3 regions of the Rhizobium sp. NXC14 genome follow, and region 2 is predicted to be linked to each of the others. Evidence: riboswitches for the same ligand, from Rfam matches in the RefSeq annotation. Region 2 holds a riboswitch; each other region holds the start of a gene.

Region 1 (9,943 bases), on a different replicon from region 2:
GCTTGCCCGCAAGCATGATGCCGATTCGGTCGCAGAACTGCACCATCAGCCCGAGATCATGGGTGATGAACAGCACGGAGAAGCCAAAGCTGCGGCGTAGCTCGTTGATCCGCTGCAGGATTTCGCGTTGAACGACGACGTCGAGCGCCGTCGTCGGCTCGTCCATGACGACCAGCTTCGGATCGAGCGCCATGCAGATGGCAATGACGATGCGCTGGCGCATGCCGCCGGAAAACTGGTGCGGGTAGTCGCGCATTCGGTCCGGCGCGATGTCGACCAGCTTCAGCATCTCGGCGGTGCGCTCGCGGGCTTGCGCTCGGCTCATGCCCTTATGGGTATGCAGCACGTCGTAAAACTGGGCCTCGATGCGCAGCACCGGGTTCAGCGAATTCATGGCGCTCTGGAAGACCATCGCCACCTCGCGCCAGCGGAAGGCGGCAAGCGCCTGCCGGTCGAGACCGAGCACGTCTCGGCCGTCGAGCAGGATCCGGCTCTCCTTGCGGATCAGCGCCGGCGGCCTGTGCAGGCGGCTGATGGCGAAGGCGATGGTGCTCTTGCCGCAGCCGGATTCGCCGGCAAGGCCGAAAACTTCGCCGGGCGCGACATCGAAGCTGACGTCGTCGACGGCGCGAAAATCCTTCTCCTCGCCAATATAATCGATGGTGAGGTTCCTCACCGAAAGCAGCGGCTGCGTCAAAGGCGGCCCTCCCCGGAACGGATGAGCAGCGACCAGCGCTTCAGATGATTGCCGGTGCGCAAACGCGGGTTGGCGATCTCGTCGACGGCGAAGTTCAGCAGCGACATGCCGATGCCGAGGAAAGCAAGCGCGAAGCAGGGGGTAAGGATATCCCACCAGGCGCCTACCGAAAGGGCGGAGGCCTTCTGGGCATTGTAGAGCATCGTTCCCCAGGAGATCGCTTTGGGATCGCCGAGGCCCAAGAATTCAAGCGTCGCCTCGGTGATGATGGCGAAGATGACGCTGCCGATGAAATTGATGCCGACGATCGAGATCACGTTGGGGAAGATCTCGAATGTCATGATGCGCCATTGCGGCTCGCCCATCATCTCGGCCGATTTGACGAAATCCTTCTGCTTGACGGAAAGCGTCTCGGCGCGGGTGACGCGCGCGCCCCAGGCCCACGAAGTGGCGCCGAGGATGAGGGCGATGACGACGGGGCTTGCCTGACCGATGAAGGCGGCGAGCACGAGCAGCAGCGGCAGGTTGGGAACGACGAGCTCCATATTGGTGAAGAAGCTGATGACTTCGTCGGTCTTGCCGCCGCGATAACCGGAAATGATGCCGAGCGCGGTGCCGGCGAGGGTAATCAGCAGCCCGGCGCCGAAGCCGACGGCAAGAGAGGTGCGGGCGCCGTAGAGCAGCCGGGCGAAAACATCCTGGCCGATGCGGGTGGTGCCGAGCAGATGGTCGAGCGACGGCGGCTGGTGCGGCCTGCCGGTGCGGGCGGCGGGATCGTATTGCGTCAGCAGCGGCGCTGCGATCGCGACGACGACGATGAAAGCGATGATGATGAGGCCGACAAGGGCCTTGCGGTTTCGAAGCAGGCTTTTCATCTCAAGCTCCCTTCAGCCGCGGGTCGAGCAAGATATAGCTGACGTCGACGATGAAATTGGCGATCAGCATGGTCGCGGTCATGATGAGGAGCTGGCCCTGGATGACTGGATAATCGCGGGCGAGGATCGCCTGGTACAGAATATTGCCGAGGCCGGGATAGTTATAGACGACTTCGGTCACCAGCGAACCGCTGAGGATGGTGCCGATGGCGATCGCCAGGCTGGAAACGGTCGGCAGCAGGGCGTTGCGCGCCGCATACCACAGCATCACGTGCCGGTCGGAAAGGCCCTTGGCGCGTGCCATGACGATATAGTCCTCGCCGAGCAGATTGATCATGTTGTTGCGCATGGTGACGGTGAAGCCGCCGATCAGCACTGTGCAGAGCGTCACCATCGGCAGGATGCCGTGATAGGCCACACTGCCGATATAATGCAGGCTGAAGGCCGGATCGAGCGACGGGTCGGCGGCATAGCCGTTCGGAAACCAGCCGAGCGTGAAGCCGAAGATGAAGAGCACGATCAGCGAGGTGACGACGGCTGGCACCGAGGTCGCGAAGATCGCGCCGACGGAGACGATGACGTCGAACCGGCTGCCGCGCCGCCAGGCGGCGACGATGCCGAGAAAGGTGCCGAGCGCGAAGCTGACGACCGTCGCTGTTCCCATCAGGCCGACGGTCCAGACGAGAGCGTGGCCGAGCACCGAGGTGACGGGCAGCGGGAAATATTTGATCGAGCGACCGAGATCGCCGGTGAAGATGCTGCCGAGATAGGTGAGATATTGCCGCCAGAGCGGGCCGTCGACGAAGCCGAAGGTGAGCTTCAGCGCCTGCAGGCTTTCCGGCGGCAATTCGGTGCCGGCGCTTGAGAACATGATCTGCACGGGATCGCCCGGCATCAGCCGGGGCAGAAAGAAATTGATCGTCGCTGCCGCAATGAAGGCTGCAATATAGAAGACGAGGCGGCGAAGCAGGAAAGCCATGGGAACTCCGTCGTGACGAGAGCGGCGTTTCAAGACCGCTCCCGAGACCATGATGCTTTACTTCACAGGTTCCAGGGCGAGCAGGTTCAGCAGACGTGCCGGATTGGTGCGCGAGATCGACGGATTGACGAAGGGGTTTTCCTTGGTCGACCAGCCGGTGAAGCGCTTGGTGTTGTACTGATACCAGTTCGGATTGTTGAAGACTGGAATCATCGGCATGTTTTCGGCGACGATGCGCTGTGCCTTGTTCATCGCCTCCTTCTGCGTGGCAAGGTCTGCTGTCTGGGTGAATTCGGTGACGAGTTTCTCGACCTCCGGGTTGAACCAGCGCTGCGCGGTGAAGCGGGTCTTGCCCTTGTCCGAAGCGCTGAAGGCGCGCTTGTAGGGATAATAAGGTGAGGCCGAAGCCGGCAGGCTGTTGATCGCCGCATCGAACTTGCCGGCGATGAGGTTGCCGGTCCAGACGGCTTCCTCCGGTGTTTCGATCTTGGCGTCGATGCCGACCGCCTGCATGCCTTCGACGGCGATGTTGACCGTGTCGACCCAGTCCGTCCAGGAGTTCGGGACGATGATCGAGAAGGAGATCTTGCTGCCGTCGGGATTGTCACGGAAGCCGTCGCCGTCCTTGTCCTTGTAGCCCGCCTCGTCGAGCAGGGCCTTGGCGGCGTCGGCGTCATAGGTCGCGAACTTGCCGAAGTCGGCCTTGACGGACGGATCCGCCCAGCTCTTGTAGAGCTCGCCCATCAGGCCGGGGTCTTCGTTCAGCGTCGGATAGCCGTAGCCGGCGACGTCGATCATCGTCTTGCGATCGAGCGCCATGCCGATAGCACGGCGGAATTTCACATCGTTGAAGGCCTTTCTATTGTTCTCGTTCGCCGTTTCCAGATTGAACAGGAAGGCGACCATGCTGCTCGGCGAATACCAGTAATGGAAATGCGCCGGGTCCTTCGCGACATAGACGTTGTCGATATCGGGAATGAAGGAGACACCCCAGTCGAGCGTGCCGTCGGCGGTCGCCGTCAGGATCTGGTTGTTGTCGGCAAGCTGCGGGAAGCGAATGCAGTCGACCTTCAGATGCGCGTTGTCCCAGTAATTCGGGTTGCGGCACTGGTCGTAGGTCTGGCCGGTGAAGCGCGGCACCTCGGTCAACGGCCCGCTGCCGACCGGGTTCTCGTTGGCGAAGGTGACAGGATCGGCGACATCCTTCCAGACATGTTCGGGAACGATCGGCAGCTGCGAGATCTGCTCGGCAGCAAGCGAGCTCGGATTGGCGAGCGCGAAGCGCACCGTCTGGCCGTCGACGGCCTGCACGTCGGTGACGAAGGTCCAGATGCTGACGAAGTCGAGCGCCGGGAACTTTTTCAGATAATCATAGGTGAACTTGACGTCGGCTGCCGTCAGCGGTTTGCCATCAGACCATTTCAGGTTCGGGCGCAGCTTGAAGTCGATGCTCTTCAGGTCGTCGGAGAGCTTGAAGCTTTCGGCCAGGCGATAGACCGGCTTGTTGCTGTCGAAGCGATTGAAAATAACCAGCGGCTCATAGATGAAATCGAGCGTCGATTGGCGCGCCGAGGTCTGGTTGAACGGGTTGAAGTTGCGAACCCAGGTCGTGGCCGGTTCGATATTCGCCGTCAGGATCGCCTGCGCCATGGCGGATCCCGAAAGCAGCGTCAGTGCGGCGGCTGCAAATAGATATTTTTTCATGTTCCATTCCCCTTTTCTTATGCGTGAAAAATGATCTGCCGGTCAGGCGGCCGGCACGCTGGCAAACATATCTTCCACCTCGGCATGGGCGGCGCGGACGTCGATCTTGAGATTGCCGAGGCGGGCTTTGCCGGCGGCGATACGCTTCAGCGCGGCGTCCGTCAGCGGGCGGGCGGCCTTGGCGGCGGCTTCGCTTTCCCTGACGTCTCCGTGGCTGTGGAGGGCGATATCGAAGCCCGCATCGAGGACTTGGGCAACGCGTTCCGGCAAGGTGGCCGTGAGCGACTGCATGAAGATGCAGTCGGAGATCAGCACGCCCTCGTAACCCATCTCTTTGCGGATCACGTCGTGCATGACAGGCGAGACGGATGCCGGCAATTCGGCATCGTAGGTCGAGTAGACGACATGGGCGACCATGGCCCAGGGCGTATCCTTCAGTGCGACGAAAGGCTTGAAATCGGTGGCGGTGAGCGTCTCACGGCTGGCATCCACGACCGGACGCTCCTTGTGGGAGTCGAGCGTGGCGCGGCCGTGGCCGGGAATATGCTTCATGACCGGCATGTTGCCGGTCTCTAGCAGCCCGTCGACCACCTCGCGGCCGAGGGCAGCGATGAAGTCGGGATCGGGGCCGAAGGAGCGGGCGCCGATGACCGCACTCGTCGTCTCAAAGACGAGGTCGAGAACGGGCGAGCAGCCGCTGGAAAGGCCGAGTTCCGTCATCATCGCGCCCATGGCCTGGGAGGAAAGGCGCAGTGCTTTTTGGCCGAGATCGAAATCGCGGCGGGCCAGTTCGGCGAACTGGCCGAAGCTGCGGAAGAGCGGCCAGGGACCGGCGTCGAGATGCTGGACGCGGCCGCCTTCCTGGTCGGTGAAGACGGGCGCATCCTCTCGGCCGACGGCTTCGCGGAAGCGTTCGATCAGCCGCTTTGTCTGCTCCGGCTCGCGCTGATTGCGCCGGCCGACGAACAGGCCGAGCGGATTGGTCTCGCGAAACAGGGCGAATTCGTCGTCCGAAATCGCAGGGTTCGGGAGACCGACAAAAAGGGCGAGCGGGGTCGAGGACACTTCTGGAACTCCGGTATCAGCTGGTCATTTCGGCGCGCTTCGCAGCATGCCTTCGTAAATGCCCTTGTCGGGGGCAGGGATGGCGATCGCACCCGCGGTGCTGGCGTAGAAATCGACAGGCCCGGCATCGCCGATGAAGGCATAGGCATGGCCGAGCGTCTTCATCGTCTGAAGGCAGGCGGAAAACAGCGCGAGACCGATGCCCTTGCCACGCGCCTCGGGATCGACGCCGGTTGGGCCGAAGAAGCCGCGGGCCGTCGTGTCATAGCAGGCAAAGCCGAGCAGCTTGCCGCCGTCGATGGCAATCTGGCAGGCGACGGGTTGGCGGGAAAAAGCAACCGAAACCTCGCTTGCCCATTTCTCGCTGAATCGTTCGCGAACCCAGTTGACGACTAGGTGCAATTCTGGAGGAAGAGCCGGACGAATGGAGGCGCGGACATTGTCGGCCCGCTCTTTCAGGTCGGCGAGCCTGTTGGAATATAAGCTCACAAGCAGGTCTGGCACCTGTCTCTCCTCCAGGTATTCCTTTATAGCGGAATATATATCCGTTTAATGTCATAGACTTGGCTATCTAACTGGCCTTGTCAACGGGGATTTTTCAAACGGAGCGGTGCGCCCAGCTTCGGATCAGCGCCGGCTGGCGCGAATGAAAACGGCCCGGGGGAGGCCGGGCCGTTTTTCTCTCGTAATCCTGAGCCTGCGCGTTTCGGCGGGATCGGTTATTCGCCGTGCTTCCAAAGCGCATGAAAATGCTGCACCGGGCCATGTCCGGAGCCGACAGTGAGACTGCCGGCGGCGGCGACTGCATCGGCAAGGTAATCCTTCGCAATGGCGACGGCTTGCTCGGCCGATGCGCCCTTGGCAAGCTCGGCGGCCAGTGCGCTGGAGAGCGTGCAGCCAGTGCCGTGCGTATTTTTCGTCGGCACTCGCCTGGCCTCGAACCAGTGCAGGCCGTCGGCCGTGGCAAGCACGTCTGGGCTCTCGTCGCTGCCGAGATGGCCACCCTTGACCAATACGGCGGCGGGGCCAAGCGCGCGCAGCCGCTCGGCCTGCGCCGCCATCTCATCGCGATTGGTCGCGACCGGCTGGTGCAACAGGGCCGCGGCCTCGGGCAGGTTCGGGGTCAGGAGGGTTGCTAGCGGCAGCAGCCGCCGGGTCAGCACGTCGACCGCTTCGGGTGCGAGCAGGGCGACCCCACCCTTGGCGATCATCACCGGGTCGAGAACGATGGGGATTCCCCGTCGATCGGCAAGGGCTGCGGCGACAGCCTCGGCTATGCCGGCATTGGCGATCATGCCGATCTTGACGGCGTCGACTCGCACGTCGGCGAAGACGGCATCGATCTGGTCGGCGACGAATTGCGGCGGCACCAGATGCACGCCGCTGACGCCTTGGGTATTCTGCGCCGTCAGCGCCGTCAGCACCGCCATGCCGTAGACGCCGCGGGCGGAAAACGCCTTGAGATCGGCCTGGATGCCGGCGCCGCCCGAGGGGTCGGAGCCGGCGATGGAGAGAACGTTGCGGATCATGGGCGGACCTTTCGGATTTCTGCGGCGATGCGGCGGGCGGCCGCTTCGGGGTCCGACGTGCCCGCAATGGCGGAGACAACGGCTAACCCTTCGGCGCCGGCTGCAAACACTTCGGCCACATGCTCCGCCTTGAGGCCGCCGATGGCGACGGACGGCACCGGCGAGGCCGTCACCAGCCTAGCAAGCCCATCAAAGCCGATCGGCTGCTTGTGATCGGCCTTGGTCGGCGTCGCAAACACCGGTCCGACGCCGGCATAATCGACGAGACCGGGATCGACGGCAGCGGCAAGTGTCTCGGTCTCGACCGAGAGGCCGAGGATCATCCCGGGTCCGATCATCCCGCGCGCCGTGCGCGCATCCATATCCTCCTGGCCGATATGCAGGCCATCGGCGCCGATGGCGATGGCCGCCTCGACATCGTCGTTGACGATGAGCAGGGCGTCGGTTCCAACGAGCGCCTCTCTCAAGGCGCGGCCGGTCTCGATCATCCTGGCCGTGCCGGCCTGTTTGTCGCGCAGTTGCACCATCGTCGCGCCGCCGGCAACGGCAAGGCGCGCGGTCTCGACCATCCCGATCCCGACGCAGAGATCAGGATCGAGAACGAGGTAGAGCGAAAGGTCGAAGCGCTTCATGCGACCGATACCCTTGCCCTGGCATCGAGCGTTTCGGCGTCGATCGCAGCCAGCGCATCGAGGAAGCGCCAGGAAAAGGAGCCCGGGCCGGCGGCGCCGAGCGCTGCATCTTCGCCGGCGACGGCGAAGGTCGCAAGCGCGGCGACAGTCGCGCCGAAGAGATCTTCGGGCGCGGTCGCGGCAAAGGCGCCGACGAGGCAGGTGAGCGAGCAGCCGAGCGCGGTGACCTGCGGCATCAGGGCCGATCCGCCCGCAATACGGACTGCCCTTGCGCCATCGGTGACGAAATCGACAGCACCGGTGACGGCGACGATGGCCCGCTGCCTCTCCGCCAGCCGCCGTGCCGAACCCTCCGCCTGTTCGACTGGATCGCGGCTGTCGACGCCCTGAGCACGGCTCTCGCCGCCGGCAAGCGCGATGATCTCGGAGGCGTTGCCGCGGATAATCGTCGGGCGAAGCTCCAGAAGGTCGGCCAACGCGGCACGGCGGAAGCCCGTGGCGTAATGGGCCACCGGATCGAGCACCCAGGGTTTGCCCGCCGCATTGGCGGCCTTGGCAGCCCCCTGCATGCCTTCGAGCCATTGCGTCGAGAGCGTGCCGATGTTGATGGTCAAAGCATTGGCGATGCCGGCGAATTCGCCGGCTTCTTCGGCGGCATGCACCATGGCGGGCGAAGCGCCCGCGGCCAGCAGGACGTTGGCCGCGATATTCATCGCGACATAATTGGTGATGCACTGAACGAGCGGCGGCTTTTCGCGCATCGCCTTCAGCATGGCTCCCGACGTGATCTTGCTCTGCATGGTGCCCCTTTCAGGCGGGGGCGGGCGCGGGGCGCTGCTCTTACGGCGATGCCCCGAGCGACTCCCTCCGCCGGCATTATCCGGTTCAGGTTCGAAGGGTTCTTCTCAGCCCGTCTGTCGACGAACGCCCCTGTCTCTCATCACGCTCTTTTTCGCAGAGAATGGCGCGGCTGTCACTCCGAAAGTGAGTATTCCGGTATTTCGGAGCGGCTGCCCTTGGGCGTGGACATTGCTGGAGGCCTTCCCAGCGCAATCCTGACGGCATCCAATTTTGCCTAACTCAAATCATGCAGCCCCGTCGTAATCGCCGGGCTGATTGAAAACTCCGAAAATCGAACCCTCAAACCACTTCGCTCCGGCGTACAGGCTGTCGGCCCGACCTCATAGCGATCGGCAGCCGGGAAGGGTGCTAACCGCAGCAACGGCCAGCGGCTACCGTCGCGGGAGCCCTGGATGCGCACGGCGCCGTTTGCGACCGTCACACGGATGCGGAAATCCTCCAATTCCTTGAAGGGCTGCGACACCGACCAGTCTGACTTTCCGTCGGTGACGACGGTGCTGAGGAAGGCTTCTCCGTCGGTGAATTCGACGCCCGTTTTCACCCAGCGGCTCTCGTCGATGCGTACCATCAGGCCTGCCTGATCGTAGAGGGTGCGGAATTCGCCCTGGGCGCGGATCTGTGCGGTGAAGCTGTCGCCGGTGGGAAAGGCGAGGAAGTGGCCGGTGTCGCGGGTGAAGCCGTAATAGGTCTCGCGCCAGAAATCGGTCTTTTCGCCTGTCGTCATCGTCAGGCCGGTTTCGTCGGCGTGCCAGCTGCCCGGCTCGTTCAGCCATTTCCCGTCATTGAAGTCGATGCTCATTCGCTTCTCCCTTCCTTTAATCTTGCCGCAGGGCAGTCGTCTCACTTGGCGTACCACGCAGGCCCCGTGCGGAGAACTAGCGCAGCTGAAGATGGTGCTTTTCCGGCAACGCGCTATCCGCGGCTGCATAATCGACCACTCATGCTTGACACGATAGCTCCAGCTTCTATTCTGTTACAAAAAGATGAATTACATAATTGTGGAACTAAATCGGGAGCTCTCATATGAAAACATTCGTCGCATTCCTTCTCGGAACCGCGTTCGTCGCCCTGCCTTCGACCCTGCTTGCCCAGGAAAAGGGCGGCGTCATCAATGTCGCGACGATCGGCGAGCCGCCGACGCTCGATCCGATGTCGTCGACGGCCGATCTCGTCGGCATCGTCACCCAGCATATTTTCGAGACGCTCTACACTTTCGACAAGAGCTGGAACGTCACGCCGCTTCTCGCCGAAAGCCTGCCCGAGATCAGCGCCGACGGCAAAACCTATACGATCAAGCTCAGGACTGGCGTCAAGTTCCACGACAATACCGATATGACGTCCGAGGATGTGGTCGCTTCGCTTACCCGCTGGATGAAGATCGCCTCGCGGGGCAAGCAGGTGGCCGGCTTTATCGACAAGATCGCGGCTACCGATCCTTCGACGGTTACGATCACGCTGAAGCAGCCCTATGCGCCGTTGACCTCGCTGCTTGCCTTCAACAATTCGGCGGCCATCATCATCCCGTCCGAAAAGCAGGACGAGCCGATGAAGGAGTTCATCGGCACCGGTCCCTATATGCTGAAGGAACGGAAAGCCGACCA
Region 2 (9,943 bases):
CCGCTCCGAGCTTTCCTCTATCCGCCGCATCGCCTGTTCGGCGTGAGACACAACGGCAGCAGAACGTTCTGCACTGACATTAGCCACCTGGGCGACAGTGCGAGCCTCCTCGGTTCTCTTCGAGGCGGTCGTCACATTGGCGGTAATCTCATCGAGGGCTGCCGCAGTTTCCTCCAGGGAAGCTGCCTGCTGTTCGGTCCGCTTGGAGAGATCTTGCGCACCGGACGCGATTTCGCATGTTCCGTTGTCAATGCTGTGCACCGTCTGCAGTACAGCACCAATGGTTGTGCCGAGTTGTCGAAGCGAAGCATTGAAATCCCCACGCAGCGCCTCGTATTCCGGAGCGAACGGCTCCGCCAACTGGAAAGAAACGTCACCGCCCGCAAGGCGTCTCAATCCATCGCCAAGCGTAGTTGTCGCAAAGCGCAACTGCTGTGCTTCCCGTTCGGCGCGCTCCTGTGCGGCAGCGCGCGTCGCCTCCGACTGGCTTCGCGATGCAGTTGCTTCCTGCTCCAGTCGAAGAACATTGATGGCGTTCTGTCGAAACACCTCCACTGCTCCTGCCATTGCCCCGATCTCGTCGCCACGCCCAGCGTAGGGAATTTCGCTTTGCAGATCTCCGTCGGAGAGGATCGTCATGGCAGAGGCAATTCGGCGGATCGGATTGGCGATGCCGAAGACGGCAAAGAGCGCTCCGGCAGAGGTGACCAGAATAGAAAGGGTGGCAATCAATGCCGTGGTCGTGAACGCGTTGCCCGCGGTTGCATTGCTTGTGGTCACATATGTTTCGGTCTGTCCGAGAATGAAGGCCACCAGGTCCGCAATCTCCTGGCTCACCAGATCAGATTGTGCCTCCATGTTCTGCCGAAAGAGACTGCTTGCCTCGGCGGTCTTGCCGTTGTCCTGCAGTTGGACCATTTGCCCGGCGAGCTCACTATATTTCTTGAGCCCTGACTTGACGTCATTGATCAGCTCGCGACCTTTCTCCGTCCGGACGCCCGCCACATACTCTTGGATTGCCCGCTCGACTGCGGCTTTCGTCTCGTCGATCAGCTTCGCCTCGGCGGCCCGCTTCTCCGGCGACGCCTCCAACAGGTAGCGCGCATAGGCGAGCTTCAGATCAGAGAAGTTGCCTTTGATATCTCTGGCAGTGATCATCCGCTTCATCCAGAAGCCGCCAATCTGCTGAGCGCTGTCATTCAGTGTCGAGATTGTGCTGAGGGAATTATACGATAGAACAATCAGGAAGGCACAGATAACAGACAAAACGGCAATAAGGGTCTGTTTGACGGTGGGGCGTTTCATACAATTCTCCAGTACTCTAGGGCGGGCTATACAGCTCAGATAACCTGAAGAATTCGCGCGAGTCGCTAATTTAGGATTAACTTTAAATAGTTCGGCCGTCGCTGCTTGAATAATTTATGTCGCTTACAAACGAAGCGTAGCAAAGTGCTCTTCGCTGCTATCAAGGGTATGTTAGTGGCGACTCAGGTGTGATCGAAAGGCTCGGCCGGCAACGGCCTCGTGCCTGACTGTGCCGTCGATCCGCTTCCGTCTCCACGCGCTTTGCGGCTTCAGTATCAAGAGGTCACCGGTGATACCTCATTCGCGCGCCGCCACGGCGCGGTCGCGGCCAGCCACTGTCGCGTGCGGGCCTCGGGATCCGCGTTGCGGGTGATATCGGTGACCACGGCAGCACTGTCGGCGCCTTTTTCCAATACCAGCGGCGCGCGTTCGGCGGTGATCCCGCCGATGGCGACGAGCGGTATCGCGCCGACACGCTGGCGCCAGTCGGAAAGACGTTCAACGCCTTGCGGCGCCCATTTCATCTGTTTGAGGATCGTGGGCCAGACCGGCCCGAGCGCAACATAATCCGGCTCGGCGGCCAGCGCCGTCTCCAGCTCCGATACGTCGTGGGTGGATAGGCCGAGCCTCAGGCCGGCGCGGCGAATGGCATTCCTGTCGGCGGCCATCAGGTCTTCCTGGCCGAGATGAACGAAATCGCATCCTTCATCGATCGCCAGCTTCCAATAGTCGTTGACGACCAATTGGCAAGCCGCTGCCGCGCAGGCAGCCTTCGATCGCCGGATCTGCTCGCCAAGCACGGAGTCCGGGCAATCCTTGATGCGCAGCTGGACGAGTTTGACGCCGAGCGGCACGAGACGCTCGACCCATTCGGCGTTGTCGACGATGAGATAGAAGGGGTCTAGCTTCATGAGAAGACTGCCTTGCCGATGACGGGAGTGGATGGGACGGCGATGTCGCGTGGCTCCAGCGGTATTGCGCCATGCGCCAGACGGCCGGCATCGATTGCAAGCGCGAACGCCTCGGCAATGCTGGCGGGATCTCCGGCGCCGGCAACGGCGGTGTTGAGAAGGACGGCATCATAACCGTACTCCATTACGGTGGCGGCGTGAGACGGGCGGCCGATGCCGGCATCGATGATCAGCGGCACATCCGGAAAGTGCGCCCGGAACGCTCGCAGCGCCATCGGGTTCAGCGGCCCCTGAGCGGAACCGATGGGCGCGCACCAGGGCATCAGCACGCGGCAGCCGGCTTCCAGCAGCCTTTCGGCGACGACAAGGTCATCGGTCGTATAGGGGAAGACCTGAAAGCCCTCGCCGGTCAGGATGCGGGCCGCCTCGACAAGGCCGAAGACGTCAGGCTGCAGCGTATCGTGATGTCCGATAACTTCGAGCTTGATCCAGTCGGTGCGGAAGACGTCGCGCGCCATCTTCGCCGTCAGCACGGCCTCCTGCACGCTGTGACATCCGGCCGTATTCGGCAGCACATGCACGCCAAGCTCGCGGATCAGGTCGAAGAAGGCGCCGCCCGCTTTGCCGCCGATGGCTTCGCGGCGAAGCGAAACGGTGACGATCTCGGTCTTCGAGCGCTTGACCGCCTCGGCAAGGATAGCTGGAGACGGATAACGGGCGGTGCCGAGCAGCAGTCGGGAGCGGACTTCAACATCATAAAGTTTCAGCATCTCAGCCACCTTGCATGGGGGAGAGAATTTCGATGCGGTCGCGTTCTCCGAGTCTGAAATCGCCGCGGTCCTCACGGTGCACCAGCTCGCCGTTCACTGCGGTCGCCAGCCATTCGCCTTCGTAGTCGAGAGCGAGAAGAAGATCCGCGAGCGTCGCGGCCGCGACCTCCTGTTCCTCGCCATTGATGATGAAGGTCATGATGCCTTCCTTTCCGAGTGCTTGTCTTTTCCAAGAAGAAGCCGCGCCACCTCCCCTGCCATGGCCGGCGCCAGCAAAAAGCCATGACGGTAGAGGCCATTGACATGGAAGGTGCGCCCCTCCTGCGTCACCCGCGGCAGATTGTCGGGATAAGCCGGGCGCACGCCTGCCCCGGTTTCCGTAACCCGTGCCTCGCCGAAGGCAGGATTGAGGGTATAGGCGGCATTCAGCAACTCCATCAGCGAACGCGCGGTAATCGGGCCGATGTCGTTGCTTTCGATCATCGTCGCCCCGATCATGAAGCGATTTCGCTGGCGCGGCACGATATAGATCGGGTGGCGCGGATGCAGCAGGCGAACGGGACGGGAGAGAGAGATCTCGTTCGTTTCGACGCAAAGCATCTCTCCGCGAACGCCGCGCAATCCGGGCAGACGGCCGATCTGGGCAGCCCCGGTGCAGTCGATCACGCGATCGTAACGGGCAAGGTCGGCATCGCCCCTGACGCCGAATGTGAGGCGCATGCGAGCTTCCTCAAGTCCGGCGGCAAGCCCGGAGAGCGCCTGCCGCGGATCGAGATGCGCTTCCTGCCGGAAGAACAATGCCCTGCGGAAGCGGCCGGCGAGATCCGGTTCAAGCGTCGCGATCGCCGGCTCGTCCAGCCATTCCCATCCGCTTGTCCGGCGGCAAAAGCGGTCGAGTTCGCCGGCATCTCGCCCGGCCGCCACCACAAGCGTCCCCCGGCGATTGACATGGCCGGGCAGCGCTGCCTCCCACCAATCGGCGGCAAGACGGCCGAGCGCCAGGACCGGCTCGTCTGCGCTTTCCCTTTCGCACCATGGAGCCAGCATGCCGCCGGCAAAGCCGGAAGCACCGGCGCCGACCTGTTCGGCTTGCTCAGCGACGCTGACCCGGAAACCGTGCCGATGGAGCTGCCAGGCAACGGTGAGGCCGGCAACGCCGGCCCCCTTGACGAGAACATGCATCGTCATTCTCCGGCAAGCGTTTTCGCAGCGTCGGCGACCGGCATGTAGAGGTCGCCGCCATCGCGATACCTGGCGGCCATGGCTTCCAGTCCTTCTTTCTGCGCCTCGGCGCGAATATCGTGGGAAATGCGCATGGAACAGAATTTCGGGCCGCACATCGAACAGAAATGCGCCACCTTGTGGGCCTCCTTCGGCAGGGTCTCGTCATGGAAGGAACGCGCCGTATCCGGGTCGAGGGAGAGGTTGAACTGGTCTTCCCAGCGGAATTCGAACCGCGCCCGCGACAGCGCATCGTCACGGATGCGGGCGGCCGGATGGCCCTTGGCGAGGTCGGCGGCATGCGCGGCAATCTTGTAGGTGATGACACCGGTCTTGACGTCGGTGCGGTCGGGCAGGCCCAGATGCTCCTTCGGCGTGACGTAGCAGAGCATGGCCGTGCCGAACCAGCCGATCATCGCGGCTCCGATGCCGGAGGTGATGTGATCATAGCCCGGTGCGATGTCGGTCGTCAGCGGTCCGAGCGTATAGAAGGGAGCCTCGCCGCAGACCTTGAGCTGCTTGTCCATATTCTCCTTGATCTTGTGCATCGGCACGTGGCCAGGGCCTTCGATCATCACCTGGCAATCCCTGGCCCAGGCAATCTTGGTCAGTTCGCCGAGGGTTTCGAGCTCGGCAAATTGCGCAGCGTCATTGGCATCGGCGATCGAGCCCGGGCGAAGGCCGTCTCCAAGCGAGAAGGAGACGTCATAGGCACGGCAGATGTCGCAGATTTCCTCGAAATGCTCGTAGAGGAAGCTCTCCTTGTGGTGATGCAGACACCACTTGGCCATGATCGAGCCGCCGCGTGAGACGATGCCGGTGACACGATTGACGGTGAGCGGAATATAGGCAAGCCGCACGCCCGCATGGATGGTGAAATAATCGACGCCCTGCTCGGCCTGTTCGATCAGCGTATCACGATAGACTTCCCAGGTGAGATCCTCTGCAATGCCGTTCACCTTTTCAAGCGCCTGGTAGAGAGGCACCGTTCCGATCGGAACCGGCGAATTGCGAATGATCCATTCGCGGATGTTGTGAATGTTGCGGCCGGTGGAAAGGTCCATAACCGTGTCGGCGCCCCAGCGGATCGCCCAGACCATCTTTTCCACCTCTTCCGCCATCGACGAGGTGACCGCCGAGTTGCCGATATTGGCGTTGATCTTCACCAGGAAATTCCGGCCGATGATCATCGGTTCGGATTCCGGGTGGTTGATGTTGGCCGGAATGATTGCCCGGCCGGCTGCGATTTCCTGGCGCACGAATTCGGGCGTCACGAAATCGGGAATATCAGCGCCAAAGCTCTCGCCGTCGCGCGCGAGCGCCTCCTTCGCGGCCTGCCGGCCGAGGTTTTCGCGGATGGCGATGAATTCCATTTCCGGCGTGACGATGCCGGCGCGCGCATAGGCGAGTTGCGTGACGGCGCGGCCTGCTTTTGCCTTCAGCGGCGTGTTGCGAATAGGGAATTCCGGCGTCAGCCGATCGCCTGCGGCAAAACCATTATCTTCAGGCTTCACCACCCGGCCTACATAGGCTTCGACATCGCCGCGCGCTCTGATCCAGTTCTCGCGCAGACGCGGCAGCCCGGCGTCGATCGAGACCGTATGTGCCGGGTCGGTATAGGGACCGGAGGAATCATAGACCGTGACCGGCGGTTCACCGGAGGTCGGGTGAAGGCTGATTTCGCGCATCGGCACGCGCAGATCAGGATAGAGCGTTCCGGGCTTGGCGATCTTGGTCGAGGCCGGAAGCGGGCCGGTGGTGACGACCGGAGTAAGCTTGGGTGCGACGATATTCATGGGCGAGGCTCCAAGGTTTGACGTTTGGAGACCCAGTTCCAGTGTTGGAATGATGGAAAGACGCCTCATGCGACAAAGCGAAATCCGCCCGACAGCCGCAGCGTCTGCACCGTCCCTACGCCAGTATGAACTGGATCAGGTTCAACGGGTCACTGCGCCACAACAGGCAAAGCCGTATTGTTCAGCAGAATCTCAGCCCCTTGCCGGGACACCCCTGGTGAATGTTCGGCATCAAAGACCGCTGCGGCCCTGATGTCAAGCCAATGCTCACGCGTTCCCATCCGGACCTTTTGAGTCGGCGGCCAGTCCGATAGAGCTGTATTGATTGTGGATGGGCCGGCTCCGCCGGCCCATTTCACTCGCCAGGACGCTGCCGTCCATGCTCTGAATATTCGTGGCATGGTCTCATGTTTTGCTGACGGGCGATAACGTCCGTTTATTTGTCAGGCGCCTGCTGGATCACTCTATCGCAACACCATTCTTGTATTCATGGCCTATCGTTTTTTCCACACTGCCGATCTCCATCTCGACTCTCCCTTGCGCTCTCTCGCACTTCGCAACGCAGAGCTGGCCGATCTCGTCAGTGACGCCAGCCGGCAGGCGTTGGTCGCGATCGTCGATCTTTGCCTTGAGGAGCAGGTCGACGCGCTTGTCATCGCCGGCGATCTCTACGACGGGGAGCAGACGTCGATGAAGACGGCGCGCTTCCTGGCGAGTCAGCTGGAGCGGCTGCACCGGGCGGGCATTGTCGTCTTCAAGATCCGCGGCAATCACGATGCCATGTCGAAGATCGCTCGGGAACTGGTGATGCCTGATACGGTGAAGATCTTCGGCGGCCATGCCGAGATCGTGGAGGCCACGAAGGGCAGCTTGTCGGTCGCGATCCACGGCCTGAGCTTTGCGAAACCGCAAGCCCCGGACCCGCTGCTGCCGAAGTTCAAGCCGCCGGTGGCGGATGCCGTCAATATCGGCATCATGCATACGAGCCTGGCCGGATCGGCCGGACATGATGTCTATGCGCCCTGCAACGTGCTCGACCTGCATGCCTCTGGTTTCGATTACTGGGCGCTCGGGCATCTCCACCAGCGCAGCCAGTATCCCGGCACGGCGACGGTCATCATGCCCGGCATGCCGCAGGGCCGCGACATCAATGAAGCGGGCGTCAAGACCGTGTCGCTGGTGACCGTGGCGGACGACCGGACCGTGACGGTCGAGGAGCGGCGCACCAGCATCGCGCAGTTCGAGCGCGTCAATGTCGACCTCACAGGTGTCGATGATTGGCGTGAGGCGGCCATGATGGTCGAGACGGCCCTGATGGCGCAGCGCGACCGCACGGCTTCGCCGCATCTTGTCGCACGTCTCAGGCTTTCCGGCCGCACGCCGCTCTCCTGGCAGCTGCGGCGCGATGTTGATCTCATGCAGACGGAAGCCGAGCGGCGCAGCGACCTGATCGGCCGCACGTGGATCGAGAAGCTGGAACTCGCCTTCGAAGCGCCCTCGATCCCCGCAGACGCGTCCGCCGCCGATCCCGTCGTCGAACTCGGCGCGCTGATGCGCGACGAGGTCATGGCCCGCGGCGGTTTTCGTGACGATGTCAGGGAGATGGTCCGGGACCTGCTTGCCGACCTGCCGCCCGAAAGCCGGGCATTTGCCGGCCAGAACGAGGCGGGTTTTGAACGCTTCATCGACAGCCTTCTCGCCGATGGCGCCGAGGACATCGCCGCCCGGATGAAGGCGGTGGATCGGGGAGACAGCTGATGCGTCTGCGCCGCCTCGATCTCACCCGCTATGGCAAGTTCACCGATCACTCCATCGATTTCGGCGCGGCCCGTCAAGGTTCGCCGGACTTGCACATCGTCTATGGCCTGAACGAAGCGGGCAAGTCGACCACCTTCGCCGCCTATCTTGATCTGCTCTACGGCATTGGTGAGCGCAGCACCTACAATTTCCTGCATGCCTATAATACGATGAAGGTCGGTGCGCGGCTGGAATTTGGTGGTTCGGAATACGAGCTCGCCCGGCTCAAGCTGCGGACCGGCAGCCTTGTCGACGATCGGGGACAAGCTGTGAACGAGGCGCTCCTGGCCGGCGCGCTTGGCGGCGTCGGTCGCGAGGCCTATCGCACCATGTTCTCGCTCGATGATCAGTCGCTCAAGGAAGGCGGCAACGCCATCATACAAAGCAAGGGCGAACTCGGCGAGTTGCTGTTCTCGGCAAGCTCGGGTCTGGCAGGGCTCAGCCGTTCGCTGGTGACCGCGGCCGACGAAGCCAACGCGATCTACAAGAAGCGGTCGTCGAGCACGAGGCTCGCGGAACTCAAACGCTCGCTCGAAGCGCTCAAGGTCGAGCGCAATGCCATGGACACGCTTGCCTCCACCTATTCGGCCCTGAAATCGACTTATGAGCAGGCCGACGCTGCCTATGGCAAAACCACGCGGGAACTGGCCGAGGCCAAAACCCGGCATCAGGAGCTGACGCGCCTTCTCGGCGCCCTACCCGCGGCCCTGGAGCTCCGGCGGCTGGATGCAGATGCAGCCGGCATGAGCGATCTGCCGCGGCCGCCGGCCGAATGGTTCGCGCTCCTGCCCCAGCTTTCGCGCGACGAGACGCGGCTGCAGGCGCTAGTCGAAACCGCCGACCGCACGCTGCGCCAGCTTGCAGATGAGATCGAGGCGATCGCGATCGACGACAGGGCGCTGGCGGTCGCCGCGCATATGGACCTGCTGGATCAGGGTCGAGCGCGCTATCTCGCGGCTGAGAGCGACCTGCCGAAGCGCCGGCTGGCGCTGGCCGAACAGGAGGGTGAGCTGGTCAGACTGCTGGCCGATCTCGAACAGCCGGGCCATGCGAAACCCGAGGCCCTGCTGCTGCCCGCTTCGCTGATCGGCATCATCCGCGACCTCATCGAACGGCGTTCCGGCGTCGAGGCGAAACTGGCAGCCGCTGATCGGGAACTGTTGCGAGCGCGGGAGAATCTCGAAAGGCTGGACAGGGAGGGCGGCGCGCGAGATGGAGCTGGGGTCCTGGATCCCGAACGTTTCGGCCACATCGAGATCGCCCTGAGCCGGCTGGCGGGATCTGATCTCCTCGTGCGGCTTACCATGGAAGAACGCACACTTGTCCAGGCGAAACGAACGCAGGAGAACCAGTTTGAACAGCTCGCACCCTGGAGCGGCAACGCCGTCGCTCTGCGGCGGACGACCGCGGCAGAGCCTCGACAGATCGAAGCCTGGCGTGGCCGGGCGGCGGCTATCGACAAGCGGATTGGCGATCACGAGGGAAGGCTGCGCGATCTCGGCACCGAACTGGCGATGACCAAAGCCCGGATCGCGGCCTTCGTCGCCGGCGGTTCTATCGACGATACCGAGGCCGCGCGGCTGCGCGATGAACGCGATGCCGCCTGGCAGGCGCATCTCACCAGCCTGAATGCCGCCACGGCTCGGATTTTCGAGGAGCGGATGCGGCAGGACGACGTGGTATCCGCCGGCCGGCTGTCGCGGGCGCAGGAACTGGCCGAGCTGCGCCAACTCCGCCAGGCGGAAGCGGCAACGGCAGCAATGATCGAGCGGCAAAGGGAACTGCTTGGCGAAGCGCGCGCCGAACACGATGCGCTTGCCGGGCGCATCGGTGATCTGCTGCCTGAAAACATCGAATATGACGCTGAAGCCGCGGCGCGCGTGGCCGCACTCGAGACTTGGAGCACCAAGCGAGCCGCGGCGCTGGCCGCCTGGGACGATCTGCAACACGCAGAAGACACGGTGCACGCGCTTCGCATCGAACTGGACAGGCATGCCGCAACGCTTGCGGAGAGCCTTGCAGAAGCCGGTCTTGACGACGCAGACCAGCGACCGGTCGCCGAGCTGATGCAGGCTGCGAATGATATACTCGCCGCCGGCAGAGCCGAGCGGGCGGCGCGGCAGGCGCATGAGAAGGCGGTCGG
Region 3 (9,943 bases), on a different replicon from region 2:
GACCGGCTCCAGCGTCACGGCGCCGTCGAGCGTCGTCTGATGAAAATCGATCCCGAGCAGCGCCTTGACGCGATCGGCCAACGCGTCGCCGCCCGTCGACTGGCAGGCCTCGGCGCGACAGAGCTTCAGCACATGGCGGCCGGCGGGATGGTCGCGATAATCGTGGTAGAATGTCATCACCCCGTGCACTTCGGCGCGCGAGAGGTTCAGTTCCTCCGCAATCACAGGCAGGGCTTCCTGCGGCACATAACCGAATTCTCGCTGAACCTCGTGCAGAATGGGAAGCAGCGGTCCTTCAAGGAAGCGAAGGTCGGCGACGATGGTCCGCGTACGCGCTGCGATATCGCCTTGGGCGATATGAATGGTCATCAGGCAGCCCTCCCGGCGGCTCGCTCGTTTCGGGATGGCAGGCCTCCCCAGCCGAGCGCCATCGTGCAGACAACATCTCAGGGAAGCCGATGACGATCAATAAAGCTATCTCGTGGATTGATAGGTTTTTTCTATCAGAGTTCCTCATCCCGCACGAGCACTCTCGCTTCGTGCAGCAGGGCCGAAACGAGCGGGGTGAAGGGCTCCCGATAGGGTGCGACGAGGCCAACCAGATGGTGGGCTTCCGGTTCGACAATCGGAATCATCCGGATCTCCACCGGAAAACCAAATGATTTCGCCACGTTGCGCGGCATGATGCTCGCCCAGCGTCCGGTCCTGACATGCGAGAACAGCACGATCATCGAATTGGATTCGAGCGTCGGATGCACAGTGGCGCCGGCTTCCGTCAGATGCCGGTTGATGATGCGGCGGTTCTGCATGTCGGCGGTCAATAGACAAAGCCGAAGATCGCCGACCTCCTTCCAGGTCACATTGTCGCGATCGGACAGCGGGCTGCCTGCAGCAGTGATCAGATGATAGCGCTCGGCATAGAGCGGAACACTGGTGACCCGGCCGAGCGGCTCGTTTTCGAGATAGGTGATGCCGGCGTCGATTTCGAGATTTTCGAGCATGCTCAGCACCTGCAGCGAGTTCCGCGAGACGATCGAGAAGGTCACTCCCGGATGTCGTTCCTGAAAGGGCGTGGTGATGCGCGATAGCATGGCGAGCGCCGTCGGAATGGCGGCAAGGCGAATATGGCCGGAAAGTCCGCGGCGGGCCGCGCGCATCTCCTCGCGCATGGTGCGGGCATCGCCGACGATGCGCCGGGCCCATTCCAGGACGCGCTGGCCCTCCGGCGTCAGCCCCTGAAAGCGCGAGCCGCGCTGCACCAGCATGACACCAAGCTGATCCTCGAGCTGCCGGATCGCGGCTGAAAGCGTCGGCTGGGAAACCCCGCACTCCTCCGCGGCGCGGCCGAAATGCTTTTCGTTGGCAAGGGCGATGAAAAATTCCAGCTTGTCGATCATCCGGTCTCCCGATCCGGCGCGAAATCATCCGGATCAGCTATCTTCGACGCAGCAACCGTGCTCCGCAAGGGCGGGTACTAATTGTTTTCAGCAGCCGGAAAAAGATCGAAGAGCGATTCAAGGAAGGCAAGCACGTTTGTATTACCGATACGGTAATAGACCAGCCTGCCCTGACGGCGCGTATTGACGAGACCTTCGAGCCTCAAACGCGCGAGCTGCTGCGAGACCATTGCCTGCTGAATGCCGAGGATGTTTTCGATTTCACTCACCGTCCGCTCCTCGGTCGCGAGTATGCAAAGAATCAGAAGTCGAGTCTGGTGCGCCAGCGCCTTCAGCAGATCGCTCGCCTCACGAGCGTTTCCAGCGAGTTTGTGCAGTTCCTGACCGGACATTCCCGGCTCGGGCTTGGGCAATGGCATTCGACATCTCGGAAGGGAAGCAAAAAGGCAGATCAGCACAATAGCATATTCGCACACACGAATTTGCCAAAAGTGAAGAAATGTCAAAAAAGGTCTAACTAAATCAGCAGATAAGCTGGCCGCCATTGATCTCGAGGACCTGGCCGGTAATGTATCCGGAGAGCGAGGGCGCCGCCAGAAACAGATAGGCGGGAGCGCAATCCTCCGCTGTGCCCAGCCGCTGCAAGGGAATAGTCTTTCTCGTCTGCTCCAGCTTTTCGCGGGAGGAATAGCGCTCGTGGAAATCCGTCTCGATCGTTCCGGGCGAGACACAATTGACGCGGATGCCATCCGGCGCGAGCTCGCGGGCAAGCGCCTTGGAATAGGTCGAAACGAAGGCTTTCGAGGCAGAATAAATCGAAGAACCGGGACTGCCGCCGGTCAGCGCGGAAATTGAAACGGTGTTGACAATGGCAGCGCCTTCCGCCGCCTTCAATGCCGGCAGCAACGCACGCGTCAGCGCCACCACCGACGTCTGGTTCAAACGCACAATCGCCTCATAATCTGCGTCAGTCAGTGTGGCAGCTGGAAAACGGCCGAGCATAGTGCCGGCGTTGTTGACGAGCACATGCACCTTGTCGAAAAAGGTAAGCGCATTTTCGGCAAATTGCGCAGCGCCGCCAGCGGCAGTGAAATCGGCGTGCAGCAACAGCGCCCGTCTTTCGGATTCAGCCGTCAGCAGAAAATCCGGCAGATCGCGCCCCGGTTTGCGTCCAGTATGGACGATCACCTTCGCGCCGCAGTCCAGGAACTGCCGGGCCACTTCGAGACCGATGCCCCGCCCGGCGCCGGTTACGATGACATTGCGATTCTCGAATAGTCTCGGATGGAACACGAAGCTGTCCTCCTCGCGGACAATGCCGACTGTTGCGCCATTCGCCCTTAACATATGAGCGCGCCGACCGAAAGAAAGGCAGGGATCATCTTTCCGCCAGAGGCTGGCGCTCTTCGCTGAAAGTTCATACTTCGATTTCGGTCTCCAGCAGCCGTGCGCCTGGCCCTTCCTCGCCGAGCTGATCGAAGGGATTGCGCAACGGACAGCTTTCGATCGACAGGCAACCGCAGCCGATGCAGCCGGTCAGACGGTCTCGCAGCAGGCTCAGCCGTCTGATTCTCGTGTCGAGTTCATCCTTCCAGCGCGCCGACAGCGTCTGCCAGTCGGCAATCGTCGGCGTACGCCCCTGCGGCAGGGAGGCAAATGCCGTCTGGATTTCCGAAAGCGGAATGCCGACACGTTGCGCCACCTTGATGATGCCGAGCCGGCGAAGGACATCGCGTCCGTAGCGCCGCTGGTTGCCGCGCGTGCGGATACTCGAGATCAGCCCCTTGGCCTCATAGAAATGTAGCGCCGAGACGGCAAGACCACTGCGTTGCGCCACTTCGCCGACCGTCAGAAGCCTGCCGAGCGGCGTGGCAGAAATCCTATTCATCGCCTATTGACCTCAATATTAGTTGAGGTTTTATAACCGCTGCTTCCCCGGCCGTAAAGCACGAGGCGCAGGAAGGAGCGTCAGTGAGATCATCCGGTCGATACAAGCTGAAATGATGGCGTCGGCGCTTGCCCGGCCCGCGCCGATCGCCCCTGCCGATATTGCCGCCTGAAAGACAAGCGCTCGGGGTCCGTTCCCGGCAGGTACGGAACCTCGGAAAACACCCGGACAGGACCTCCGTCCGGGTGTTTTTTATCTGCGCCCCATCCGACCGGGCGGACGGGTTTGCAATTTTGCGGTTGCGGCAAGAAAACCCCGATGATAGTTTTCGCCGAAATAACAGGGGAGCTCCGTGTCGCCGGGGCTGAGATGTGAGGCGCAAGCCTCCGGACCCTTCTAAGCTGATCTGGGTAATGCCAGCGGAGCGAGGTCCAAATGTATTCCGGCGCGCAAGTGTCACTCTACCGGACGTCCGGCAATTCCGTCGGCATCCCTATCGATGCCCTCAAGGCAACCGCCCCAAATCGCGGCAGGCTGCGCATCGACACCGATGCCCTCGACAGGTTTGCGCGAACGGCCCGGCGAAAGCCTGAAACCGAACGCCGATGACATCGCCACGACCATCGGATTCGCGCCTTGCGACGCTCTATCTCGCCGTGTACCGGGCAATGCCCGCCTTGCTCGCAGGCTTTGCTTTTCTGGCGGCATGGGAACTCTATGTCGATCTTTCCGGTATCAAACCGTCCATTCTGCCGGCGCCTTCGCGTATCCTTGTCCAGGGCTGGCTGAACCGAGAGGCGCTGATAGCAAACACCTGGCCGACGCTCGGAGCGACACTCGGTGGTTTCGCCCTGTCGCTCGCCTTCGCCTTCGTCTCCTCGATCCTGATGGATTTCATGCCCTTCATGCGCCGGGCAATGCTGCCGATCTTCATCGCCAGCCAGACTTTGCCGCTGGTGGCGATCGCGCCTCTCGTCGTCCTCTGGTTCGGTTTCGGCCTTTTGCCGAAGATATTGCTGGTGGCGCTCGTCACCTTCTTTCCGCTGCTTGTTGCCCTGCTTCAGGGCTATGAGGCGACCGATCGCGACATTGCCGAGCTCTTGAATTCGATGAAAGCGAGCCGCTGGCGCATTTTTCGCCTGGCGCGGTTTCCCTCGTCCCTGCCCTATTTCTTCGCCGGCCTCCGAATCTCGATCACCTATGCCGTCGTCGGTGCGATCTTTGCCGAATATGCCGGCGCTGCAAGCGGCCTCGGCATCTATATCCTCAACGCCAAGAACAATTTCCGTCCCGATCTCGTGCTCGCCGCCGTGATCGTCAGCGCTCTGTTGACGCTCTGCCTCTTCGCGCTGACGCTGGTTATCCAGCGTTTCGTCATGCCCTGGCAGCCATCCCAGGAGCGGCGCCGATGACCGGTCAGATGCTTGAGCTGCGCAACATCTCGAAGTCCTTCGACGGCATGAAGGTTCTAGACGACATTTCGCTCGCCGTCGCAGACGGCGAGTTCGTCTCGATCGTCGGCCCATCCGGCTCCGGAAAATCGACCGTGCTGAGACTGCTGACACAGGCGCTGCGACCCGATTCCGGCGCCATGCTTTTCAACGGTGCAGCGCTGGAACAGACGCCGCATTCCTTTGCCTTCATGCCGCAACGCGATGCGCTGATGCCCTGGCGCCGGATCATCGATAATGCCGCGCTCGGCCTGGAAGTGAAGGGCATGGCTCGCCGGGCTGCCCGCGCCGCTGTCGCGCCCCTCTTCGAGCGGTTCGGCCTTGCCGGCTTCGAACATCACTACCCCGCCTCTCTTTCCGGCGGCATGCGCCAACGTGCTGCGCTGCTGCGCACCGTCATCCAGGAGCAGGACATGCTGCTGCTCGACGAGCCCTTCGGCGCGCTCGATGCGCTAACCCGCACGCAGATCCAGGAGTGGCTGCAAGGCATGTGGACCGAACATCGCTGGACGGCGCTGCTGATCACCCACGATGTTCGCGAGGCCGTTTTCCTCTCCGACCGGATCTACGTGCTGTCTGCCCGTCCGGCGCGTGTCATCCGCGAATTCCGCGTTCCCCTGCCCCGCCCGAGAAGCATTGCCGATCTCGGTTCGCCGGCGGCCCAGGCGATCGAGACCGAAATCCTGCAAACCCTGCTTCATCCGCTAGAACAGGATGGTTTTAGGCCGGTCGGCCCAAAATCTGAATCCTGTTCCAATTTAAAGAGTTGGAGTCTGATGTCGTTCGAAAACCGGACTTTTCGGCGTCATGCTCTAAAGACCTGAGGAGGTCACCATGCCGCTTCTCACCCGCCGCCAGACGATGCTCGCCGCCATCGCGACAAGCCTCGCCGGCCGCGTCGCCTTCGCTCAATCGGCGCCCGCAAAGGTTCGTATCGCGCTCGACTGGACGCCCAACACCAACCACATCGGCATCTACGTCGCCAAGGCGAAGGGCTTCTACACGGCCGCCGGCCTCGATGTCGAAATTCTACCCTTTACCGACACGAGTGCCGGCACGCTGGTATCAAACGGGGTCGCCGGTTTCGGCATCAGTAGCGAGATCGAGGCCCTGACGCAGCGTGCTGGCGGCGGTGACGTGAAGATGGTCTACGGCGTCGTCCAGACGGAAACCGCACGCCTGATCTTCAAGGGCGGGCGGGACGACATCAAGAGCCCTAGAGATCTCGATGGAAAGACCTATGGAGGCTTCGGCGGCACTTGGGAAAGCGCGCTGGTCTCGGCGATGATCCGCAATGACGGCGGCAAGGGCGACGTCAAGACCGTCACCCTCGGCACCTCCGCCTATGAGGCGCTGGACAATGGCTCGATTGACTTCACGCTGGAGATCTACACCTGGGAGGGCATCGCCGCTGAGTTGGAGAATCGGAAGATCAGCCGCTTCCACTATTCCGATTACGGCATTCCCGACGAGCAGACGACAGTCATCGTTTCCAGTGACGCCTATCTCTCTGCCAGTCGAGAACACGCGCGCGCCTTCATCCAGGCCACGCGTCAAGGCTACGTCTACTCCATCGATCATCCCGACGAAGCCTGCGACCTGCTGATATCAGGAAGTAACGGTGCGCTGATGAACACGGAACTGGTAAGAGCATCTCAGAAGGCGTTGATCGAAGGCCATTTCCTGAGATCCGAAGCCGGCGTGATCGGCACGCTTGATCCGGCAAAGGCCGATGCCATCGGCGCTTTCCTGGTCGAGAACGGCATTCTCGTCGATGCGAATGGCGTCGTGCTCAAGGAGAAGCCGGACTTTTCCACCTATTACACCAACGAACTCCTCGGCTGAGCCCGCCCGGGGCCTTGCCGAGGCGGTCTTCCCAGGCAATTCTTTGCGCCCGGGCGGTTTGAGCCGAATCGGGCAGGGCGGGGAACGACATGCGAGCACAGGACAGACTGGCCGGAGCCGACTTTCTGCGCGCAATGGCCTGCTTGTTGGTGCTCGCGCACCATCTCGCGCTCCGGCTGGATATGCGCAGAATTCCGGATGAATTTGCGGCAACGGCAAACGTCCTCCGCTTCGGCAATTTCGGCGTCGCCATCTTCTTTGTGCTCAGCGGCTTTCTGCTTGCCCGCCCCTTCTGGCACGCTCTCGACGCCGGCGGCGCCATGCCCAGCCTTGGGCACTACGCCATCCGCAGGTTGGCGCGCATCGCTCCGGGCTTCTGGGTCGCCACCAGCGTCAGCTTCGTCCTTAGCCTGACGCTGCTTGCCCTGCCGCTGACGCCGGAACTCGTCGTCCGCTATATTTCGGGACTGTTGTTCATGAGCCAGTGGCATTGGCGCACGTTTTTTCCCGTCGAAGCCGATGGGCCGCTCTGGTCCATTCCCTTCGAGGTCACCAGCTATGTGCTCCTCCCGGTCGGCTTTTTCGTGCTGTTTCGCTTGCCGCTGCTGCGGCAACGTCCGTTCTTCGCCCGCGCCGCCTGGCTCTGCGTCATTGCCGTGGTCCTTCTTGCCCATCTGATGATCCTGAGGCTCTTTGCGCTCGATGATATCGGGCGCGGCTGGGCATATGGCCTTCAGGGTGGAGCGAAGGAATGGATGCCCAACTATAATCCGATCGGCTTCTTTGCTGTCTTCGCGCTCGGCGCGCTTGCCGCCGGCATCGAAGTGATGTTGCCCGCAAGACGATCTCCCTGGTTCGACGCCGCGGCACTCCTCGCCGTCGCGGTTGCCGCTTACCGCCTCCTCATATCCCCAGGCGGCTCGGCCGAAGGTTACGGTTGGCTTCACATCCCCTATGGATTTCCGGTCTTCCCACTGGCCGTTGCAACAGCGCTCGTTTCACTCAGCCATTCGCAGCGTCTGGGCAGGCTGCTTGATAACGCTCCCTTCCGCTACATCGCCAAGATCTCCTTCGGCATTTACATCTGGCAGGAGATCATCCTGACATTGATCCAGAGACTGGACCCCGGCTCGTTCGGCGCCTCCTCGGAGAATGTGGTCACCGGTTGGATGCAATCCTGCACACTGACAGCGGCGCTCGTTTTTCTGGTGGCAAGCCTCAGTTATTATCTGTTGGAACGACCAGTAATCGATTTTGGCAATCGCCTGACATCGCGCCGCCTCATCGGGCTACTCCTTTAGAAGTATAACTTCGAACGCCGCTCAACTAGAGGCATTAAGGTTAACGCGAAATACTCCCATTTTTGGCGTCTTTATGCTTACCGATTTCTTATTTATAACGATGACAAACCATACGTAAGCATGTATCTGTCTCCCCGCTGTTCAGTATCGCATCTAAACTTCTGGGCATTGAGTAATGTATGCTTTTACTTCGAAGATAAGTTCACGCTTCGATTCGTCTCAGCGTCAGAACAAAATCCGGACCCTGGTTGTAGCGAACTCCAACATTCGCCAGCCGGACAGCTTTTCCGGTGTCGAAGGGAGGGCGGCTCTGCGATTGGCCGTAAAGCGGCTGATTGATATCGTCATCTCGGCCAGCGCTCTGCTCGTACTGGCGCCGCTTTTCCTGGCAATCGCTCTTTTCATCAAACTCGACGATGGAGGCCCCGTATTCTTCCGCCAGATCCGTTGGGGCCTGAACGGGCGGAAGATCACCGTCTTCAAGTTCCGCTCGATGCACATCGAAGCTTGCGATCCCAGCGGCATTCAGCAGACCGTCAAGGGCGACAGCCGGGTGACAGGCTTCGGCGCTATGCTCCGCAGGACCAACATTGACGAGCTGCCGCAGCTTCTGAACGTCCTCAGGGGCGACATGTCCCTGGTCGGTCCGCGCTGCCATGCCATCAACATGCGCGCAGCCGGCCGGCTCTACGAAGAATTGGTCCCGAACTACCACCACCGCCACGTCATGCGCCCCGGCATCACCGGCCTCGCGCAGACACGCGGTTGGCGCGGGCCGACCGCACGGCCGCTGCAAGCCCGGGCCCGGATCGCCTGCGATATCTATTATGTCAGGCATTTCAGTCTGCTGCTCGACCTGAAAATCCTGTTCAAGACGCTGGTCATCGAGCTGCGCGGCGGCACCGGCTTCTAGAGCAATTCCAGGAAAAGTATGGGACGGTTTTCCGTTCGGAATTGCGTAAAATAAAATCTTAGGGCGATTCTGCGCTTCGGTGAAAACCTGAACCGCTCTCGAACCCTCCTGGTTGGTCCATAGCGTCGCACGCGCAAAAGTGCGACACTGCAAAAACGACATCAGCCAAACGAAGCGCTAAAGCGCGAGAAGCAAGTCAGCAACGCGGGTATCAAGGGCCATAGCGCCTTTGCGCGCCCTGAAGACGCGCGGCGCTGCAAATGTGGCCTCTCGGTCATGAGCCCGACAAAAGCGGTTTTGAACGCCCGCTCTTTTTCAAATCTTTGATGAGGCGCTTCGAGCTCGCTCGCAGAAATGAAAAAGCGGCCTCGCGGGCCGCCTTTCATCGAAGCTGTCGATTGGTCAATCCTGCTGGACGATGCCACTAAGATGCGTCAGTTCCATGATGAAATGCTCGAGCTTCGACTTGTGCTCGTGCAACTCGGCATGTTCGAGTTCCTTGCGGGCTGCCTCGATGCGACGGGTCAGTTCGTCCTTATGGAGTTCCTCGACTGGAACGGCGGACTCTGCCAGCAACGTGCAGCCGGTCGGCAGAATGTCGGCAAAGCCGCCGAACACGACATAGTCCTGCTTCTTCCCAGAAGCTGAACGCACGCTCACGACACCCGGCTTGACCGTCGTCATCGTCGGCGCATGGTGCGCCATCACGGTCATCTCGCCCTCAGTCGCGGGAATGACGACCTCGGTCACCATCTCCGACAGCAGCAGACGCTCCGGCGAAACGAGCTCAAAGTTGAAATTGTCAGCCATCAGTGACTTACCTTCTCGGCTATGGCTTTTGCATCTTGCAATTTGGTCCCGCAGAACGGGCAGTGCAGTATCGCCTGGTCGAGATATCCGAGACCTTCTTCGGTCTGAACCAGTCCCACGACCATCATGATCACGCCGTTATCGGCACGGTAGATGATCGGTGCGGCTGGCTCTGGGAGTTCCGCCACGACCCCTTTCAGGGAGTCGCAGCAGAATATCTCGTCCTTAGCGTCGCTCATCAAGCAGCAGCGAGCTTCTTGGCCTTTTCGATGGCTTCATCGATCGAACCGACCATGTAGAAGGCAGCTTCCGGCAGGTTGTCATATTCACCGTTGACG

What was found. A riboswitch is a leader RNA that binds a small molecule or an ion and turns the genes downstream of it on or off. The one in region 2 is predicted to bind thiamine pyrophosphate.
Region 1: it holds a riboswitch for thiamine pyrophosphate, as region 2 does, so the genes downstream of both, thiM (hydroxyethylthiazole kinase) here and thiC (phosphomethylpyrimidine synthase ThiC) in region 2, are expected to answer to the same signal.
Region 3: it holds a riboswitch for thiamine pyrophosphate, as region 2 does, so the genes downstream of both, NXC14_RS20435 (ABC transporter permease) here and thiC (phosphomethylpyrimidine synthase ThiC) in region 2, are expected to answer to the same signal.

What each region holds. Positions count from the first base shown of each region.
Region 1 covers NZ_CP021032.1:631,164-641,106, forward strand. The annotation lists gene NXC14_RS27310 (ABC transporter ATP-binding protein) at 1-697, opposite strand, end outside; gene NXC14_RS27315 (ABC transporter permease) at 694-1,572, opposite strand; gene NXC14_RS27320 (ABC transporter permease) at 1,574-2,551, opposite strand; gene NXC14_RS27325 (ABC transporter substrate-binding protein) at 2,609-4,255, opposite strand; gene NXC14_RS27330 (glycoside hydrolase family 3 N-terminal domain-containing protein) at 4,298-5,320, opposite strand; gene NXC14_RS27335 (GNAT family N-acetyltransferase) at 5,345-5,824, opposite strand; gene thiD (bifunctional hydroxymethylpyrimidine kinase/phosphomethylpyrimidine kinase) at 6,040-6,849, opposite strand; gene thiE (thiamine phosphate synthase) at 6,846-7,481, opposite strand; gene thiM (hydroxyethylthiazole kinase) at 7,478-8,281, opposite strand; TPP riboswitch at 8,327-8,423, opposite strand; gene NXC14_RS27355 (DUF1349 domain-containing protein) at 8,557-9,141, opposite strand; gene NXC14_RS27360 (ABC transporter substrate-binding protein) at 9,366-9,943, shown strand, end outside.
Region 2 covers NZ_CP021033.1:246,393-256,335, forward strand. The annotation lists gene NXC14_RS29190 (HAMP domain-containing methyl-accepting chemotaxis protein) at 1-1,305, opposite strand, end outside; gene NXC14_RS29195 (thiamine phosphate synthase) at 1,581-2,216, opposite strand; gene NXC14_RS29200 (thiazole synthase) at 2,213-2,986, opposite strand; gene thiS (sulfur carrier protein ThiS) at 2,988-3,185, opposite strand; gene thiO (glycine oxidase ThiO) at 3,182-4,168, opposite strand; gene thiC (phosphomethylpyrimidine synthase ThiC) at 4,171-6,003, opposite strand; TPP riboswitch at 6,098-6,229, opposite strand; gene NXC14_RS29220 (DNA repair exonuclease) at 6,493-7,761, shown strand; gene NXC14_RS29225 (AAA family ATPase) at 7,761-9,943, shown strand, end outside.
Region 3 covers NZ_CP021030.1:4,182,907-4,192,849, forward strand. The annotation lists gene NXC14_RS20410 (formate dehydrogenase subunit gamma) at 1-369, opposite strand, end outside; gene NXC14_RS20415 (LysR family transcriptional regulator) at 504-1,397, opposite strand; gene NXC14_RS20420 (metalloregulator ArsR/SmtB family transcription factor) at 1,475-1,816, opposite strand; gene NXC14_RS20425 (SDR family oxidoreductase) at 1,920-2,690, opposite strand; gene soxR (redox-sensitive transcriptional activator SoxR) at 2,815-3,285, opposite strand; TPP riboswitch at 3,617-3,730, shown strand; gene NXC14_RS20435 (ABC transporter permease) at 3,891-4,697, shown strand; gene NXC14_RS20440 (ABC transporter ATP-binding protein) at 4,694-5,560, shown strand; gene NXC14_RS20445 (ABC transporter substrate-binding protein) at 5,571-6,581, shown strand; partial or broken gene NXC14_RS20450 (acyltransferase) at 6,671-7,890, shown strand; gene NXC14_RS20455 (sugar transferase) at 8,058-8,795, shown strand; gene NXC14_RS20460 (F0F1 ATP synthase subunit epsilon) at 9,198-9,605, opposite strand; gene NXC14_RS20465 (hypothetical protein) at 9,605-9,844, opposite strand; gene atpD (F0F1 ATP synthase subunit beta) at 9,844-9,943, opposite strand, start outside.